DNA from 4 places in the Streptomyces sp. AK02-01A genome. Region 3 is predicted to be linked to each of the others. Evidence: riboswitches for the same ligand, from Rfam matches in the RefSeq annotation. Region 3 holds a riboswitch; each other region holds the start of a gene.

Evidence for each region. A riboswitch is a leader RNA that binds a small molecule or an ion and turns the genes downstream of it on or off. The one in region 3 is predicted to bind cyclic di-AMP.
Region 1: it holds a riboswitch for cyclic di-AMP, as region 3 does, so the genes downstream of both, PV679_RS31470 (LysM peptidoglycan-binding domain-containing M23 family metallopeptidase) here and PV679_RS33430 (M23 family metallopeptidase) in region 3, are expected to answer to the same signal.
Region 2: it holds a riboswitch for cyclic di-AMP, as region 3 does, so the genes downstream of both, PV679_RS15110 (M23 family metallopeptidase) here and PV679_RS33430 (M23 family metallopeptidase) in region 3, are expected to answer to the same signal.
Region 4: it holds a riboswitch for cyclic di-AMP, as region 3 does, so the genes downstream of both, PV679_RS12255 (transglycosylase family protein) here and PV679_RS33430 (M23 family metallopeptidase) in region 3, are expected to answer to the same signal.

What each region holds. Positions count from the first base shown of each region.
Region 1 covers NZ_JARBAE010000051.1:39,449-43,639, forward strand. Annotated here, with positions in the region: gene PV679_RS31460 (STM4011 family radical SAM protein) at 1-634, shown strand, start outside; gene PV679_RS31465 (SGNH/GDSL hydrolase family protein) at 648-1,472, opposite strand; gene PV679_RS31470 (LysM peptidoglycan-binding domain-containing M23 family metallopeptidase) at 1,672-2,616, opposite strand; cyclic di-AMP (ydaO/yuaA leader) riboswitch at 2,619-2,779, opposite strand; gene PV679_RS31475 (tyrosine-protein phosphatase) at 3,220-4,017, shown strand; gene PV679_RS31480 (DUF6126 family protein) at 4,048-4,191, opposite strand, start outside.
Region 2 covers NZ_JARBAE010000013.1:53,815-58,005, forward strand. Annotated here, with positions in the region: gene PV679_RS15100 (HPr family phosphocarrier protein) at 1-86, shown strand, start outside; gene PV679_RS15105 (GntR family transcriptional regulator) at 293-982, opposite strand; gene PV679_RS15110 (M23 family metallopeptidase) at 1,276-2,037, opposite strand; cyclic di-AMP (ydaO/yuaA leader) riboswitch at 2,051-2,220, opposite strand; gene PV679_RS15115 (pitrilysin family protein) at 2,410-3,792, opposite strand; gene PV679_RS15120 (pitrilysin family protein) at 3,810-4,191, opposite strand, start outside.
Region 3 covers NZ_JARBAE010000063.1:18,163-22,353, reverse strand. Annotated here, with positions in the region: tRNA gene PV679_RS33440 (tRNA-Met) at 37-110, shown strand; gene PV679_RS33435 (PP2C family protein-serine/threonine phosphatase) at 554-1,822, shown strand; cyclic di-AMP (ydaO/yuaA leader) riboswitch at 2,162-2,316, shown strand; gene PV679_RS33430 (M23 family metallopeptidase) at 2,328-3,377, shown strand; gene PV679_RS33425 (aldo/keto reductase) at 3,596-4,191, shown strand, end outside.
Region 4 covers NZ_JARBAE010000009.1:132,398-136,588, forward strand. Annotated here, with positions in the region: gene PV679_RS12245 (cytochrome P450) at 1-1, shown strand, start outside; gene PV679_RS12250 (transglycosylase family protein) at 161-1,111, shown strand; cyclic di-AMP (ydaO/yuaA leader) riboswitch at 1,587-1,759, shown strand; gene PV679_RS12255 (transglycosylase family protein) at 1,763-2,491, shown strand; gene eno (phosphopyruvate hydratase) at 2,814-4,097, shown strand.

The DNA of each region.
Region 1 (4,191 bases), on a different contig from region 3:
CCGCGGGACACTCGCCGAGCTGTCCCGGCTGCCGCACATCCGCCGGGTGGCCATCCAGACGAACCTCAGCGGTCGCACCGACTGGGTCGAGGACGCCGATCCCGGGACGCTGGCGCTGTGGTGCACGTACCACCCGGGACAGACACCGTACGACCGCTTCCTCGGAAAGTGCCACGACCTCGCGCGCCGGAGCGTCCGGTTCAGTGTGGGCGTCGTCGGTCTGCCCGGCCATCTTGAGCACGCGCTCCGGCTGCGCGCCGAGCTGCCGGCGGACGTCTATCTCTGGATCAACGCGGCCGAGGGCCACAGTTATACGGACGAGGAGGCCGCCCGGTGGACGGACCTCGATCCGCTGTTCCCGTACAGCCGCCATCCGCACCGCTCGGCCGGTCTGCCGTGCCGTACGGGCGAGTCGGTGATCTCGGTGGACGGCGACGGCACCGTGCGGCGCTGCCATTTCGTCCGTGCCGAGCTGGGCAATCTCTACGACGGGTCGTACCGGCGGGCCCTCGGTCCCCGGGCCTGCCCGCTGGCTCTGTGCGACTGCCATATCGGCTATGTGCACCTGGAGACGCTGCCGTTGTACGACGTGTTCGCCGGCGGAGTGCTGGAGCGGATCCCGGCGGCGATGTAGGGCCGCCTCGCCGTCAGTGCTTCAGCGGCAGCAGATCGGGCCGCTTGGCCGCCACATGGTCGCCGGAGGACTCGCCGCGCAGCCGGCGTCCGATCCAGGGCACCAGATATTCGCGCGCCCAGTGGATGTCGTCGCGCCGGACCTCGAACGTGCCGCGCGGCGGCTGCGGCGGCCATGCCTGGTCCGGATCGGCCGGCACATCGAGGCCCAGCACCTGCGCGGCGCGCAGCGCGACGCGGGTGTGTCCCTCGGGTGACAGATGCAGCCGGTCGCCGTCCCAGGCCCGTCGGTCCTGGACGGACTTGAGGGACCAGAGATCGAGTACGGGGCAGTCGTAGCGGTCGGCGATGGACCGCACATGGGCGGTGTACGTGGCGATCTTGCCGCGCAGATGGCGCAGGACAGGGACCCCGCGGGTGTCGAATCCGGTGGTCACCATGACCGTGCCGACGGCGCCCGTGAGGTCGGCCACGGCCCGCTCGAAGCGCTCGGCGACATCGTCCGGGTCGGTACCGGGACGGATGATGTCGTTGCCGCCGGCGCAGAAGGTCACCAGGTCCGGGGCGAGTTCCTTCGCCCGTGGGATCTGTTCGTCGACGATCTGGTCGAGGAGCCGGCCGCGTACCGCGAGATTGGCGTACCGGAAATCGCCGTGCACGGTATCCACTATTTCGCCGGAGACCGGCAGTTGGTCGGCCAGCAGGACCGCGAGCCGGTCGGCCCAGCCGACATACAGCCCGTCGGGTCCCAGATCTCCCACGCCCTCGGTGAAGCTGTCACCGATCGCTGCGTACGACGTGAATACGCCGCTTCTTCTGGATCTCGAATCGTCTGCCACAACCGGTCATCTTTCACTCGCAGATGTGACCTACGCGACCGTAAGAAGCCGTTGACGGCGGTGAGATATGCCATCGGTCAAGTTTCGTCCAAGCGGGAATAGGCGCAATGGCCTCCGCCCGGCACTTTCGGTGCCGGGCGGAGGTGTTGACCCACCGGTCCTTCGGACGGAATACCGGTTCGGTACGGGGCGTTCGGGATCAGACGGAGACGCCGTGCTCGCGGAGGAAGGCCAGCGGGTCGATGTCCGAGCCGTAGTCGGGGCCCGTACGGATCTCGAAGTGCAGGTGCGGTCCTGTGACATTGCCGGTGGCGCCGGAGAGTCCTATCTGCTGACCCTCGCTGACGCTGTCGCCCTCGGAGACGGAGATGGAGGACAGGTGGCCGTACTGGGAGTAGTGGCCGTCCTCGTGCTGGATGACGACCTGGTTGCCGTACGAGCCGCCCCAGCCGGCCGAGACGACGGTGCCCGCGCCGACCGCCTTCACGACGGTGCCCGAGGGAGCCAGGAAGTCCACACCGGTGTGGTAGCCGCTGGACCAGTTGCTGCCACTGGCCTGGTACGGCGTGCCGATGGCTATGCCGTCGACCGGCAGTGTGAAGCCGGAGCCGCTGTTGTCGTCCACCGGGTCGGCGGCGGGAGTCTCGGTCTTGACGGGAGCGGGATCCTCCGAGGGCTTGGCCGGAGCGTTGCCGCCGGGCTTCGAGTGATTGCCGCCGGGCTTCGAGTGGCTGCCGCCGGGCTTGGAGTGGTTGCCCTTCGACGTGGCGCCGATGGTGAGCTTCAGGCCCGGGTGGATGAGCGACGGGTCGGACCCGACGGCCTCACGGTTGTCGGCGTACAGCTTGTGCCAGCCGCCCCGGACGTGCTGTTCGGCGGCGATCTTGGAGAGGTAGTCACCGGCGACCACGGAGTAGATCTTCGGAGCCTTGGCGGCGGTCTTCTTGGCGGACGCCTGCTGAATGGTCTGCGCGGCAGCGGAGACGGCGTGCGGTTCGGTGGCGGGCGCGGCCTTCTCGGCGGCGTGCGCGCCGGTGGCGCCGATGAGCGGAAGAGCGATGGCGGCGCCGCCCGTACCGGCGGCGAGAAGGCCACGGCTGAACGGGCTGGTCCTGGTGCGGCGGTGCTTACCCTTCGCGGGCATGGTCAATTCCTCTCCGGCGCCTGCGAGGTGAGCTGTCGGGTTAGGGCTGGAGATGCCCTGCCGCGCGTACTGCGCGACTTCACCCCGAGCCGTCCGATAATCCGGAACGGCGTACTACCTGGGTCCCCCGCTCCTGCCACACGTGGATGGGTGAGTGCGAATTCCAAGCGGCGGCAGGATTCGGCGGTCCGCCTGGATTGAGGCTGAACGTAGGCGAGCCGGGAGGGCATTAACAAGCCGCTTATTCCCTACGGTGGCACACGCTCCGATATCACCCTGGATTTCCGGTCACCCTGCGTGGATTACGATCTTCGAATTCCGTGCGTCGCGGCAATTCCGATTCGCGCCGCCGCCACGGACCGTCACGGATATGATCCTGCTCACCAGCCGAAACCCATCTCCCCCTGGACCGGGGCACGTTATGCGAAACATACCAATCCGGACAGATGCACATTTGGGCGATTTGTATCTTCGTGCGATGTCCGAATAGTTCGCATTCGCTCCCGAGATGGCGAACTCGAATGTCCTGAGAACTGATGTCGTAGTGTCAGAAGACGAAATCGTCGGCGAGCGGCGCCGACGTCAGACACGGAGGAGCAGGCCGTGACGCAGCAGGTCCCGTCGACCGAGCCCGAGCTGACCGGAGTACGCAACTTCCGCGACGTGGGCGGACTGCCGACCACGGACGGCCGGCAGGTGCGGCACGGGCGGCTCTTCCGCAGCGGCCATCTCGCCAACGCCACCTCGGCCGACTCCGCCTTCCTCTCGTCGCTGGGACTGCACACCGTCTTCGACTTCCGCAATGCCGCCGACCTCAAGCTCGACGGTGCGGACGTGGAACTGGCAGGTGTACGCAATGTGAACATCCCGCTCACCGATCCGGCGGACGGCGCGGAGTTCTGGCTGATGGTTCGGGACGGCGATCTCGACCAGCTCCGCTCGCTCCTCGCGGACGGCAAGGCCGCGGCTCGGATGACCGACTCGTACCGCGCGATCATCACGGACCGCACCGCCGAGCACAGCCGGGTGCTGCACGCTCTGGCCGAGGACAGCGTCCCGGCCCTCATGCACTGCGCGGCGGGCAAGGACCGGGCCGGCCTCTCCATAGCGGTGTCGCTGCTGGCCGTCGGCGTCGAGCGCGAGGCGATAGAGGCGGACTACCTGAAGTCGAACGAACCGCGGCGGCGCTATCCGATCCGCCGCAGCGACAATTCGCCCGCCGCGATGTCCGCCGAGGTGATGGAGCTGCTCAGCCCGCTCTTCGACGCCAGGTCCGAATACCTCGCCGCGGCCTTCGAGACCATCGAGAAGACCTGGGGCAGCACCGATCGTTATCTGTCGGCGGGCCTCGGACTCACTCCCGAGACCCGCGAGCGGCTGCGCGCCCGCCTGCTTTCCTGAGGCGCGCCGCCGTCAGGCCGGCGCCGACCGCTACTGACCGCGCGCGCCCAGCTCGAAGAGCAGATAGAGGAAGCCCGCGAAGAGATGACCGGCCACCAGATAGGCGAAAAGCCGGATGACGAGCCCTCTGGGAAACTTCTTCTCCTGATTCATCGCGCGTGCCGGCAGGTCTTC
Region 2 (4,191 bases), on a different contig from region 3:
CCGAGGCGGACGGCGCCGACGCCGCTCTGGACCGGCTGGCGAAGCTGGTCGCCGAAGGTCTCGACGAGCTTCCCGAGACCGTCTGACGTCGGCCGACCGGTGATGTCTCGGCGGTAAACGTCTCGACGGTAAAATGTCGGACGAAAATGTCCCGTACAGACAGGGCCGTACGGGACTTTTTCATGACGGAGCCGCGGTGCGCGGAATTCAGCGCACCGCGGCTCCGTAGTTTTTGTACGGGCAGCAAAGAATACGGCCCACGTATTTCTTCTCTTTGTATACGGCGCGATTGTTAATTGCGGGCACTCGCGATGTTTACGGCATGTTGCGAAGCCCTCACCTTTTCCCGGCCGCGATCCGGCCGCCGCAGCCGGTGCACCACCGCCGTGCGCTCCGCGTGCAGCGCCGTCAGCGTCCGTGCGCGCTCCGCGTCACCGCGCGCCACCGCGTCCACGATCGCGCCGTGCTCCGCCCAGGACTCCACGGGATGAGCGGGCTGCTCGACGATGTACATCCAGGCGATCTTGTGTCTGAGCTGGGTGAGCAGCGCGGTGAGCGCGGGGCTTCCGGACGCCTGGGCGAGCGTCTCGTGGAACCAGGCGCCGAGCGAGCGCAGATCCTCGCCCTGACCGCGGCGGGCCCGCTCCTGGCCCAGCCTGACCAGGCCGCGCAACACCTTGAGATGGGCTTCCGTACGGCGCTGGGCCGCGCGCGCCGCTCCCAGCGGCTCCAGCAGGAGCCGCACTTCCAGAAGGTCAGCCGCCTCCTGCTCCGTGGGCTCGGCCACGCACGCGCCGACATGGCGGCGCGTGGTCACGAAACCCTCGGATTCCAGGGTGCGCAGGGCCTCGCGCACCGGGACGCGGGAGACGCCGTAGCGCCGCGCGAGCTGCTCCTCGGTCAGTCTGGCGCCGCGCTCGAATACACCGGAGATGATGTCGTCACGGATCGCTGTGCATACCGAGTGCGCGGGAATGCGCATGTCCGAACCTCCGTTTTAATCCGCGCGAAACGCTGCCGATTGACTCCTGTTCCGTGACTCTATTGCAATCAACGAGAAATTCCGATGGGTGCCCGGAATCGATGGATATCTTTTGGCCAGTACGGCGGACGCGGAAGGCCCCGGCACGGAACCGGGGCCTTCGGAAACGGTCGGACAACTCAAAACGGCCGGAATGAACCGGAACAGCCGGAACAGCCGGAAGCTGCCCATCCTGTCGGTCCTGTCGGTCCTGTCGGTCCTGTCAGTCCTGTCGGTCCTGTCGGTCCTGTCAGTCAGACGTTCACACCGTGCGTGCGCAGATAGGCGACGGGATCGATGTCGGAGCCGTAGTCCGGGCCGGTCCGGGCCTCGAAGTGGAGGTGCGGACCTGTCGCGTTGCCGGTCGCACCGGAGAGCCCGATCCGCAGGCCCGCGGTGACACTCCGACCGGCCGAGACGCCGATCGACGAGAGATGGCCGTACTGCGTATATGTGCCGTCGTTCATCCGGAGGACGACGTTGTAGCCGTACGAGCCGGCCCAGCCGGCCTCGACGACGGTGCCCGCGCCCACGGCGACGACCGGCGTGCCGGACGCGGCGCGGAAGTCGACACCCGAGTGGCTTCCGGAGGACCAGAGAGAGCCACCGGACCGGTACCCGGTGGTGACATACGAACCGGCGACGGGAAGCCGGAAGGCGTTCAGCCGCTTGCGCTCGGCCGCGCGGGCGGCGCGCTCCTCGGCGGCACGGACCTCCTTGGCGCGGGCCTCGGCCATGCGCTCCGCCCTGGCCATCGCCGCGGCCCGCTCGGCGGCGGCGCGCTGGGCCTCGGCCTGGTCGTCGATCGCGCCGGCCAGGGAGTGGTCGATGGCGATGGCCTGGGCCAGGCCGGTCAGCCGGGCTGACGGAGCGTCCGTGTCGGCGGCGAGCGCCGGAGAAGCGAGGGTACCGATGGCGCCGCCGGCGGTGAGCGTCGCGACACCGGCGATGCTCACGCCCCTGCGGATCCTGCGGTTGCGGGCACGATGCTTCCCGGTGGCACGGGTGAACGCCATGAAGAGGCTGGTCCTTTCCTTCCTTCTCGCCTACCGGGTTAGCTGACGGGTTCGGAGCAGGAAGGTCTCCTACGGACCCCTCCGCACGGGTTGGTGCGAAGGCGTCCGATTCACCCCGGGGACTGCGTGTGGGTCCCCGGCTCCCCAGGCTCGCGCCTGACGGGGACTCGGCGATGGCTGTCCGGCGCCGCGGTCGCGGCGGGCAACTGGCGAACAGCCGGACCGACGCTAAGCGGGTCATCTTTCAAATACCAAACAGAGCGGCCCATTTGTAGCGCACACCACAGGGCAGACAGGCCGTCTCTCCAACAAAGAGGACATAAAGACAAACCCCGGCGAACTGGTTCGCCGGGGTCCCTCTCACTGGCCGGATCAGCCGGTGACCACCGTCACCTCACCGATTCCCAGAGCCGCGACCGGCTCCTTGATCTGAGCGGCGTCACCGACGAGCACGGTGACGAGCCGGTCCACCGGGAAGGCGCTGACCACGGCGGCGGTCGCCTCGACGGTGCCGGTCTCCGCGAGCCGCGCGTAGAGCTGCGCCTGGAAGTCGTCCGGGAGATGCTGCTCGACCTGGTCGGCCAGCGTGCCGGCGACGGTGGCCGCCGTCTCGTACTTGAGCGGTGCGACCCCGACCAGATTCTGGACGGCCACATCGCGCTCGGCGTCGGTGAGACCTTCGGCCGCGAGGGTGCGCAGCACCTGCCAGAGGTCCTCCAGCGCCGGACCCGTGGACGCGGTGTCCACGGAGCCGCTGATGGCGAGCATCGCGGCGCCCGTCGGCCCGCCCGGCTCGGAGGGCGCCGAGGAGCGCAGCACCTGCCCGAAGGCCCGCACGCCGTAGGTGTAGCCCTTCTCCTCGCGCAGCACCCGGTCGAGCCGGGAGGTGAGGGTGCCGCCCAGGCAGTACGTACCCAGCACCTGGGCCGGCCAGACCCGGTCGTGCCGGTCGGCGCCGATCCGGCCGATCAGGAGCTGGGTCTGTACGGCGCCGGGGCGGTCCACGATGACCACACGGCCCGTGTCGTCGGCGGTCACGGGCGGCACGGGACGGGGAGCGGCGGTGTCACCGGTCCAGGAGCCGAGCGTGTCGGCGAGCACCTCGTCGAGATCGACGCCGGTGAGGTCACCGACGACCACCGCGGTGGCCGTGGCGGGACGTACATACGCCTCGTAGAAGGCCCGTACGCCCGCGGCGTCGATGCCCGCCACGGTCTCCTCGGTGCCCTGGCGCGGCCGGGACATGCGCGAGGCGGCCGGGAACAGCTCCTTGGAGAGCTGCTTGGCGGCCCGGCGGCCCGGGTTGGCGGTCTCGTGCGGGATCTCGTCCAGGCGGTTGCGGACGAGCCGCTCGACCTCGCTGTCGGCGAAGGCGGGCGCGCGCAGCGCCTCGGCCAGCAGGCTGAGCGCCTTGGGCAGCCGGGAGACGGGGACCTCCAGGGAGAGCCGTACGCCCGGATGGTCGGCGTGCGCGTCGAGCGTGGCGCCGCAGCGCTCCAGCTCGGCGGCGAACTCCTCGGCGCTGTGCTTGTCGGTGCCCTCGGAGAACGCCCGCGCCATGATCGTGGCGATGCCGTCGAGCCCCTCGGGCTCGGCGTCCAGCGGAGCGTCCAGATTGATCTCGACCGCCACCACCTGCTGGCCGGGGCGGTGGCAGCGCAGTACCGTCAGGCCGTTGTCGAGCGTGCCGCGCTCGGGAGCCGGGAAGGCCCAGGGCCTGGCCTCGCCAGGGGCCGGCTGCGGATGGAAGTCCATGGTCACGGCAGCGTCGCTCACTGGTCCGCCCCCTCGTGCTCGTCGTTCTCGTCATCGGCGGCGTCGTCGGCGGCGGTCAGCGGCTCGTACACCAGCACCGCCCTGTTGTCCGGGCGCAGCCGCGCCGCGGCGACCGTCCGCACCTCGTCGGCGGTGATGTCCAGCACCCGGTTCACGGCGGTCAGTGCGAGCTGCGGGTCGCCGAACAGCACGGCGAACCTGCACAGTTCGTCCGCGCGGCCCGCGACCGTGCCGAGCCTGTCCAGCCATTCGCGCTCAAGCTGGGCCTGCGCCCGCTCCATCTCCTCCGCGGTCGGTCCCTCGTCGGCGAGACGGGCCAGCTCCTCGTCGACGGCGGCCTCGATCCGCGGGATCTCCACGCCGCCGGACGCCTTCACG
Region 3 (4,191 bases):
ATCTTGCTCTGGATGGCGTAGAGTCAGATTCAACGACGCGGGGTGGAGCAGCTCGGTAGCTCGCTGGGCTCATAACCCAGAGGTCGCAGGTTCAAATCCTGTCCCCGCTACTTCGAAGAGAACGAAGGCCCGGATCCTGAGGATCCGGGCCTTCGTCGTGTGCGGCCCACCGCGTCCGGCGGCTGTCCTCTGCGTCTGACAGCGTCACCGCGCGCGGCTGTCGGTCATCGCCGAGGTCGCCGGACCGATTGTCATCGGCATCGCACGGCGGTACATGGATGATCCACGTTTCGCCGGTTGTGGCAAGTACGGTGAAGGGACGGCTGTGCTCGTACGGACGCCATGAAGGTGCACGCCGAGCGCCATCTGACCGATTGAACCGACTGCCCGGCCGGCTGCCCGCCTGGCCGTCCGACCCGTGAGGGTCCGGCCCGCGGGAACCGGCCTCGTAGCCCACTCGGCCGAAGGCGAGTCGCCGCCGGAAGCGGCAGCGATCAGCCTGGGTGGAGCGCGGTACCGTCCGCAGCCGTAGCGGACCGGCAGGAGACCACTGGTGGTGAAGCTAGGGAAGCTCGGAGAGGGCATCGGCGGCGGCGACCGCCGCGGCGGGGACGAGGCCGGGTTCTGGGCCGAGGACAGGACGGGTTTCTGGGCGGGCGCCGGCAGCACCGGCCGCGTCACCAGCCGCAGCGCGAGCCACGGTGTGGGCCGCCGCTCCGGCCGCGGGCTGGTCCGTATCCTGCCCGGCCTGGTGATCGTCGCCGGTGTGGTGCTGGATCTGGTGACGCCCGCGCGGATCACCGCCTCTCCGCTCTTCGCGGCCGCTCCGCTGGTCGCCGCGCCGTTCTACCCGATGCTCGGTACGCTGCTGGTCGCTCTCGCCGCGCTGATCGCCGAGCTGGGACTGAATTTCCACAACCAGTCGATGACGGATCCGGCGTCGCTCACCGAGCTGCTGACCGTGCTGACCGTCTCCATCCTCGCGCTGTACATCAACGGCGTCGTCCGGCGCAGCGGCGAGCGCCTCGCCTCCGCCCGCATCATCGCCGAGACCGCGCAGCGGGCGGTGCTGCCGAGACCCGCCGAGCGGATCGGCGGACTCCGTATCGCCGCGCGGTACGAGGCGGCGCAGGAGGGCGCCTTCATCGGCGGTGACCTGTTCGCCGTGCAGGACACGCCGTACGGAGTGCGGCTGGTGGTCGGAGACGTACGCGGGAAGGGGCTTGAGGCGGTCGAAGCGGTGGCCGTGGTCATCGGCTCCTTCCGCGAGGCCGCCGAGCAGGAGACCACGCTGGAGGGAGTGGCGCAGCGGCTGGAGCGTGCCATCACACGCGAGGGCTCGCGGCGGGACGGGCTTGACGCCTTCGAGGGATTCACCACGGCCGTGCTGGCCGAGATCCCGCACAGCGGCAATGTGGTGCGGCTGGTCAACCGGGGCCATCCCGAGCCGCTGCTGCTGGGCGGTGACGGTGTGGTGCGGATCCTCGAACCGACCGATCCCGCGCTGCCTCTCGGGATGAGCGAACTGGGCGCCTGGCCCGACCGCGCCGACGAGGCCGCGTATCCGGACGGGGCGACGCTGCTCTTCTACACGGACGGACTCTCCGAGGCGCGCGACGACCAGGGAGTCTTCTACGTCCCGAGCGAGCGCCTCAGTGGACGGATCTTCCAGGGGCCCGACGACCTGTTGCAGGCGCTGATCGAGGACGTACGGCTGCATACGGGTGGCGGGAGCCAGGACGACATGGCGCTGCTGGCGGTCGGCCGGCCCGCCGACTGGCAGCAGCCGGAGTGGCGTCGTGTGACGCCCGTCACTCCTTGACGGCGAGTGGGCCCGGACCTGGCGCCGGCCGGCGCGGCTGATTCGCCGAGTTGATCCCGAGTTGATCCCGAGTCGATCCCGAGTCGATCCCGAGTCGAATCATGAGTCGATTCACTGTCGGTAATCGACAGGTACCGCTGCGCATAACATCTGACACACCATCAGGAATGGCCGAGGCTTTCTGGTGCGAAGAATTCGTCCGACTGTGGCCATTTATATCCCGGTAAGTCCGATGCGAAGTCGTTAACGATTACCGGGAACGGCTTGGAATAAAGCCCCGGTCTCTATTAACGTTCGATAACGCAGCGCGGTCGTCCCAGCCGTCGTAAGAGGCGGCGCCGTGCGCACGCGCCGAATCCCGCCAGGGAACCGGGGAACCACACATTGGGGTGAATCGGGCGTCCTTCGCTGCCCTGTGCGGCAAAGAGCACCCGTAGGAGACCTTCCTGCTCCGAACCCGTCAGCTAACCCGGTAGGCGAGAAGGAAGGAAAGGAGTGCGCCCCTGTGGCGTCCAATCAGCCTGCCCCCGAAGCCCTCTTCGAAACTCACACCTCCGGGATCGAGCCGGACAGGGCATGGGGTGAATGGAACCCCACCGAGGAGTCCGTCCGCCCCGTACGCGGCAGGCACCGCGTCGCCAAGCAGCGCAATGGGATCGCCCTCAATGGGATCGCCCGTAGCTCCACGGTCCTCGGCGTCGGCGTCATAGCCGCCGTCGGCGCGGGCGGCATAGCCACCGCGCAGGACAAGCCCGCTGTCTCCATATCCCTGCCCGACACGATCACGGACAATCTCCCGGACGCCAAGTCGCTGCCGGGCGTGGGCTCCCTCGTGTCGCACGATGCCGAGCCGGACAACGTCCTGGCCGCGGCTCCGCTCACGACGGCCGGCCTCACCACCGCCGACGCCGAACAGGGCACCACCGACGCGGGCGAGGCCCTGCGGGCGCGCATCCTCCAGCAGGCCGAGCAGCAGCAGAGCGAGGCCGACGCGGCGCAGCAGGCGGCCGCGGAGACGGCGGCGGCCGAGAAGGCCGCGGCCGAGGCGAAGAAGCAGCAGACCGACGCCGAGAAGAAGGCCGCGGCGGCGAAGAAGAAGGCCGAGGCGGAGGCCAGAGCCAAGGCCGAGGCGGAGCGTCTCGCCAAGCTGGCCGCCAGCTACGCCCTCCCGACCTCCTCGTACACGCTCACCTCGACCTACGGTCAGGCCGGCTCCATGTGGTCCTCCGGCTACCACACCGGTCTGGACTTCGCGGCCCCGACGGGTACGCCGGTCAAGGCCGTGCACAGCGGCACCGTCAAGTCGGCCGGCTGGTCGGGCTCGTACGGCTACCGCACGGTCCTGGAGCTGGATGACGGTACGGAGATCTGGTACTGCCACCAGTCCTCGATGACCGTCAGCGCCGGACAGAAGGTCTCCACGGGCGAGGTCATCGGGCGCGTCGGCGCGACCGGCAATGTGACCGGTCCGCATCTGCACCTCGAAGTGCACACGCCGGACGGTGCGGGGATCGACCCGATGAGCTGGCTGCGCGGCAAGGGCCTCACACCCTGACTCAGCCCGCGGTCCCGACGGCTCCGACGCTCCCTCCAGGTGTCGGAGCCGTCGGCCGTTCCCGCACCGGAACGCCTGTGGACGGCGCACATGGCCGGTGCGTGCGGCCGGTGCCTGCGAGCGGTGCGAGCGAGCGGCAGGGAAAGACCGTGGAAAAAGGTGCGGGACAGGGCGCGGAAGCGGAATACGGCGTACCACCGAGGCGGTTGAATTCACCCATGACTGATCTGCGCAAGCTGGGCACCTCCGACCTCCGGGTCTTCCCGTTCGCCCTCGGTGGCAATGTCTTCGGCTGGACCTCCGACGAGAAGCAGTCCTTCGCCGTGCTCGACGCGTACGCCGCCGTCGGCGGCAACTTCGTCGATACCGCCGATATGTACTCCGCCTGGGCGCCGGGTCACGAGGGCGGTGAGTCGGAGACGGTCCTGGGCGACTGGTTCGCCTCACGTGGCAATCGCTCCGAGGTGCTTCTCGCGACCAAGGTCGGCCGCCATCCGCGGTACATGGGCCTCTCGGCGGAGACCATCAGGGCCGGCGCCGAGGAGTCGCTGCGGCGGCTGCGTACGGACTACATCGACCTGTACTACACGCACTTCGACGACCCGAGCGTGCCGGTCGAGGAGATCATCACCGCGCTCGACCAGCTCGTGAGGGACGGCAAGGTGCGTGCCATCGCCGCCTCCAACATCAGTCCCGACCGGCTCGCGGCCTCACTCGCCTTCTCGGAGAGCGAGGGACTGGCCCGCTATGTGGCGCTCCAGCCGCACTACAACCTGGTCTCGCGCGACACGTACGAGGGCGCGCTCCAGGACAC
Region 4 (4,191 bases), on a different contig from region 3:
ACGGATGATCAGAGGTCAACTGACGGATCATCAGGAATGTGACTTTCACGTGATCTCCGCTGCATCGACTTGTGACAAGCGTTCGAGTACCGCTACGTTCACCGACGACTCGGCAGCCACACGCCGTCGTCGTTTTGACAGTCACACGGAAGGCAATCGCATGCGCTCCGGGAACGGCCGACACCGTCGACCTCGCCAGGCACCCGCTCTGATCGTCGCGGCGGGGGTGACCGGATCGGCCATCGCCATTCCGCTGCTCGGTGCCACCGGCGCCGGCGCGGCGGAGGCGTCCACCTGGGACCACGTCGCCGAATGCGAGAGCGGCGGCATGTGGAGCGCGGACCTCGGCAATGGCTACTACGGCGGACTCCAGATGTCCCAGGAGACCTGGGACGCCTTCGGCGGCGGGAAGTACGCGTCCCGCGCCGACCTCGCCAGCCGCTCCCAGCAGATCGCGATAGCCGAGAAGGTGCTCGCCGCACAGGGCCCGGACGCGTGGTCGAGCTGCGCGTCCATCTCGGGGCTGACGAACGACGGTGCCGCGCCCGAGGTCGACCCGGGCGTCGCCGCCGGTGTGACCGGGACGCCGAAGGAGAAGCGGGACGCCGGTCGCACCGACGACGACTCGGCCGCGGCGGACGCCACGACCTCCACGGGCGCCGGGCAGCGGACGGACGAGGCGGACGCGCCGGCCTCCTCCGCCACCACGCCCGGCACGTCGAAGTCCGCGACCGGTTCCGGCGAGAAGGGCTCCGCCGAGGACGGCTCCGGCGCGGACGGTGCGGCTCCGGTCAAGGGCAAGCACCGCGGCGGCGTCGCCTCGAACGATGCCACGCCGGGCAATTCGGATGAAGACCGCGAATCCGGCCGTCATGCCTCACGCGGTGACGGATCGACACGTGATGCGGACGGCATCACGGACGAGACGGGTGTGGTGAACGGCGCGTCCGGTGAATACACCGTCCAGACCGGTGACTGCCTCTGGGAGATCGCCGACGAGCGGAAGGTGCCCGGCGGATGGTCGGCGCTGTACGAGGCGAACAAGGAGACCGTCGGCTCCGATCCCGACCTCATCCTTCCTGGCCAGAGCCTTGATCTCAGCGTGAACTAGGGCCTGTTGCGAAGGTCCCGCCTGGCCCGCGACGCCTGGCACGGGCGCTCGCCGCGTTGTCGGAGTCGTTGGAGTCGTCGGATTCGGCGGAGTCGTCGGGGTGCGTCCAGTCCGTCGACGACGCCGATCCTCCGCCTTTCGGTCGCACGCACCAGACGCCGCGGGCCCCGCCCTCCGGGCGGACGGCGCCACTTTCGGGACACGCCCTGGCGGGAATTGGCCCCTGTATGTCCGCTTCTGCGCAAGTGAGAGATGGGTCTCTTCGCCGCAACTGGGTTCCTTTGGGCTCCTGATGCGCCTGATTCGTCTCTCACCTGCGGAAACGTGTTCGCGTTAAGGAGAGATAAGGGCGATTTCACCCTGGTTGTGCTCCATTGAACAACCGGGAGACCTGTGATTACGGTCTGAACCGCTCGCACCGCGGGCCCCGTCGACCGTCACGCCGAATCCTGCCGTCGGTCGAAGGGAGTAGTCGTCGCGTCAAGCGCCGAAGGCAGGAGCGGGGGACCCAAGGAAGGCGCCGGGCCCGGCCGTCGAGAGACGACCGACGACCGGCTAGGGGTGAAGTCGTGTGCGCGAGCACGCGGCCGGGCAACTCACTTGGCCCGAACCCGACAGCTGACCTCGTAGGCGTCGGTGAGGAGATGTTCCATGCCGCGTTCCAGCAAGGGCAAGCACCGCCGCCCGTCCAAGACCGCCCGCTACGCCACCCTCGCCGGAATCACCGGTGCCGCCGTCGCGGCCCCGCTGATCGGCGCCACGTCCGCCTCCGCCGCGACCGCCACCGAGTGGGACCAGGTCGCCCAGTGCGAGTCCGGCGGCAACTGGTCGATCAACACCGGCAACGGTTTCTACGGTGGCCTCCAGTTCACCACCTCCACCTGGGCCGGATACGGCGGCACCGCCTACGCGCCCCGGGCCGACCAGGCGAGCAAGTCCCAGCAGATAGCCGTCGCCGAGAAGGTCCTCGCGGGCCAGGGCAAGGGCGCGTGGCCGACCTGCGGCGTGAACCTGTCCAACGCCGCCTATGACGGTGGCTCCGCCGACTCCGCCACGCCCGAGCAGACGCCCGAGCAGTCGGCGCCCGAGCAGCCTCAGCAGTCGGCGCCCGAGCAGCCGGCGCCCGAGTCGCGGCCTCAGCAGTCGCGGCCGGAGCGGCCGGCCCGGAGCGAGGCACAGCCCGCCTCGCGCGGTGAGGCCCGTCCCGCCGCGGTCGAGAAGGGCGACGGCGAGTACAAGGTCACCTCCGGCGACACGCTCTCGAAGATCGCCGAAGCCCATGACGTCGAGGGCGGCTGGCAGAAGCTGTTCGACCTGAACAAGGACATCGTCCACGACGCCGATCTGATCTTCCCGGGTCAGCAGCTCCATCTGAGCTGACCCCTTCCCCGGCCGGCGACCCCTCCAGGCCGGCCTCTGGCCGGCTGCCCCCGCCGGCCACGCGGCGGCCGTCCCCGCGGCCGCGCGGGTCACCCCGGTCCGGCGCGCTTCCCCCGTACGCGCCGGGCCGGGGTTTCCGCTGTCACCGGCCCCTCCATACGGAATCCCGGCATCCGTTCCGCCCGGTCCGACCGGGATTCGTGCCGCATTTCGTCCCAGCGGGCGGGCACCGGCCAGTCGACGACCCCGGGCCGGTTAGGCTCATGTCGCAAGGCCAAGAAGACCCTGCACTTCAAGCGTCACATCCCAGAAGGAGATGCTCGTGCCGTCCATCGACGTCGTCGTAGCCCGGGAAATCCTCGACTCCCGAGGCAACCCCACGGTCGAGGTCGAGGTCGGCCTCGACGACGGCAGCACCGGTCGTGCTGCTGTCCCCTCCGGTGCGTCCACCGGTGCGTTCGAGGCCCTTGAGCTCCGCGACGGTGACCAGAACCGCTACCAGGGCAAGGGTGTCGAGAAGGCCGTCCTCGCCGTCATCGAGCAGATCGGCCCGGAGCTGGTCGGGTACGACGCCACCGAGCAGCGCCTGATCGACCAGGCGATGTTCGACCTGGACGCCACCCCGGACAAGTCGTCGCTCGGCGCGAACGCCATCCTCGGCGTCTCCCTCGCCGTCGCGCACGCCGCCTCCGAGGCCTCGGACCTCCCGCTCTTCCGCTACCTCGGCGGCCCGAACGCGCATCTGCTGCCCGTTCCGATGATGAACATCCTGAACGGCGGCTCGCACGCCGACTCCAACGTGGACATCCAGGAATTCATGATCGCCCCGATCGGCGCGGAGTCCTTCTCGGAGGCGCTGCGCTGGGGCGCCGAGGTCTACCACACGCTCAAGAAGGTCCTGAAGGAGAAGGGGCTCTCCACCGGCCTCGGCGACGAGGGCGGCTTCGCGCCGAACCTCGACTCCAACCGCGCCGCGCTGGACCTGATCCTCGAAGCCATCAAGGCCGCCGGTTACGCACCCGGCAAGGACATCGCGCTCGCGCTCGACGTCGCCGCCTCCGAGTTCTACAAGGACGGCTCGTACGAGTTCGAGGGCAAGTCCCGTTCGGCCGCCGAGATGACCGAGTACTACGAGGACCTCGTCGCCTCGTACCCGCTGGTCTCCATCGAGGACCCGCTGTTCGAGGACGACTGGGCCGGCTGGAAGGTCCTCACGGACAAGCTCGGCGCCAAGGTGCAGATCGTCGGTGACGACCTGTTCGTCACCAACCCGGAGCGTCTGGCGCGCGGTATCGAGGAGGGCGCCGCCAACGCGCTGCTCGTCAAGGTCAACCAGATCGGCTCGCTGACCGAGACCCTGGACGCCGTCGAGCTGGCCCAGCGCAGCGGCTTCAAGTGCATGATGTCCCACCGCTCCGGTGAGACCGAGGACGTCACCATCGCCGACCTCGCCGTCGCCACCAACTGCGGTCAGATCAAGACCGGCGCCCCGGCCCGCTCCGAGCGCGTCGCCAAGTACAACCAGCTTCTGCGTATCGAGGAGATTCTCGACGACGCGGCGGTGTACGCCGGCCGCAGTGCCTTCCCGCGCTTCCGTTCCGCGTAAGCACGGACCGTCAGCACGCAGTACGAGGACGAGGGCCGGCCGGCCCGTCGTCCGCGCCGGTGTCCGGGAGACCGGACAGGGCGCACAGGCGGAG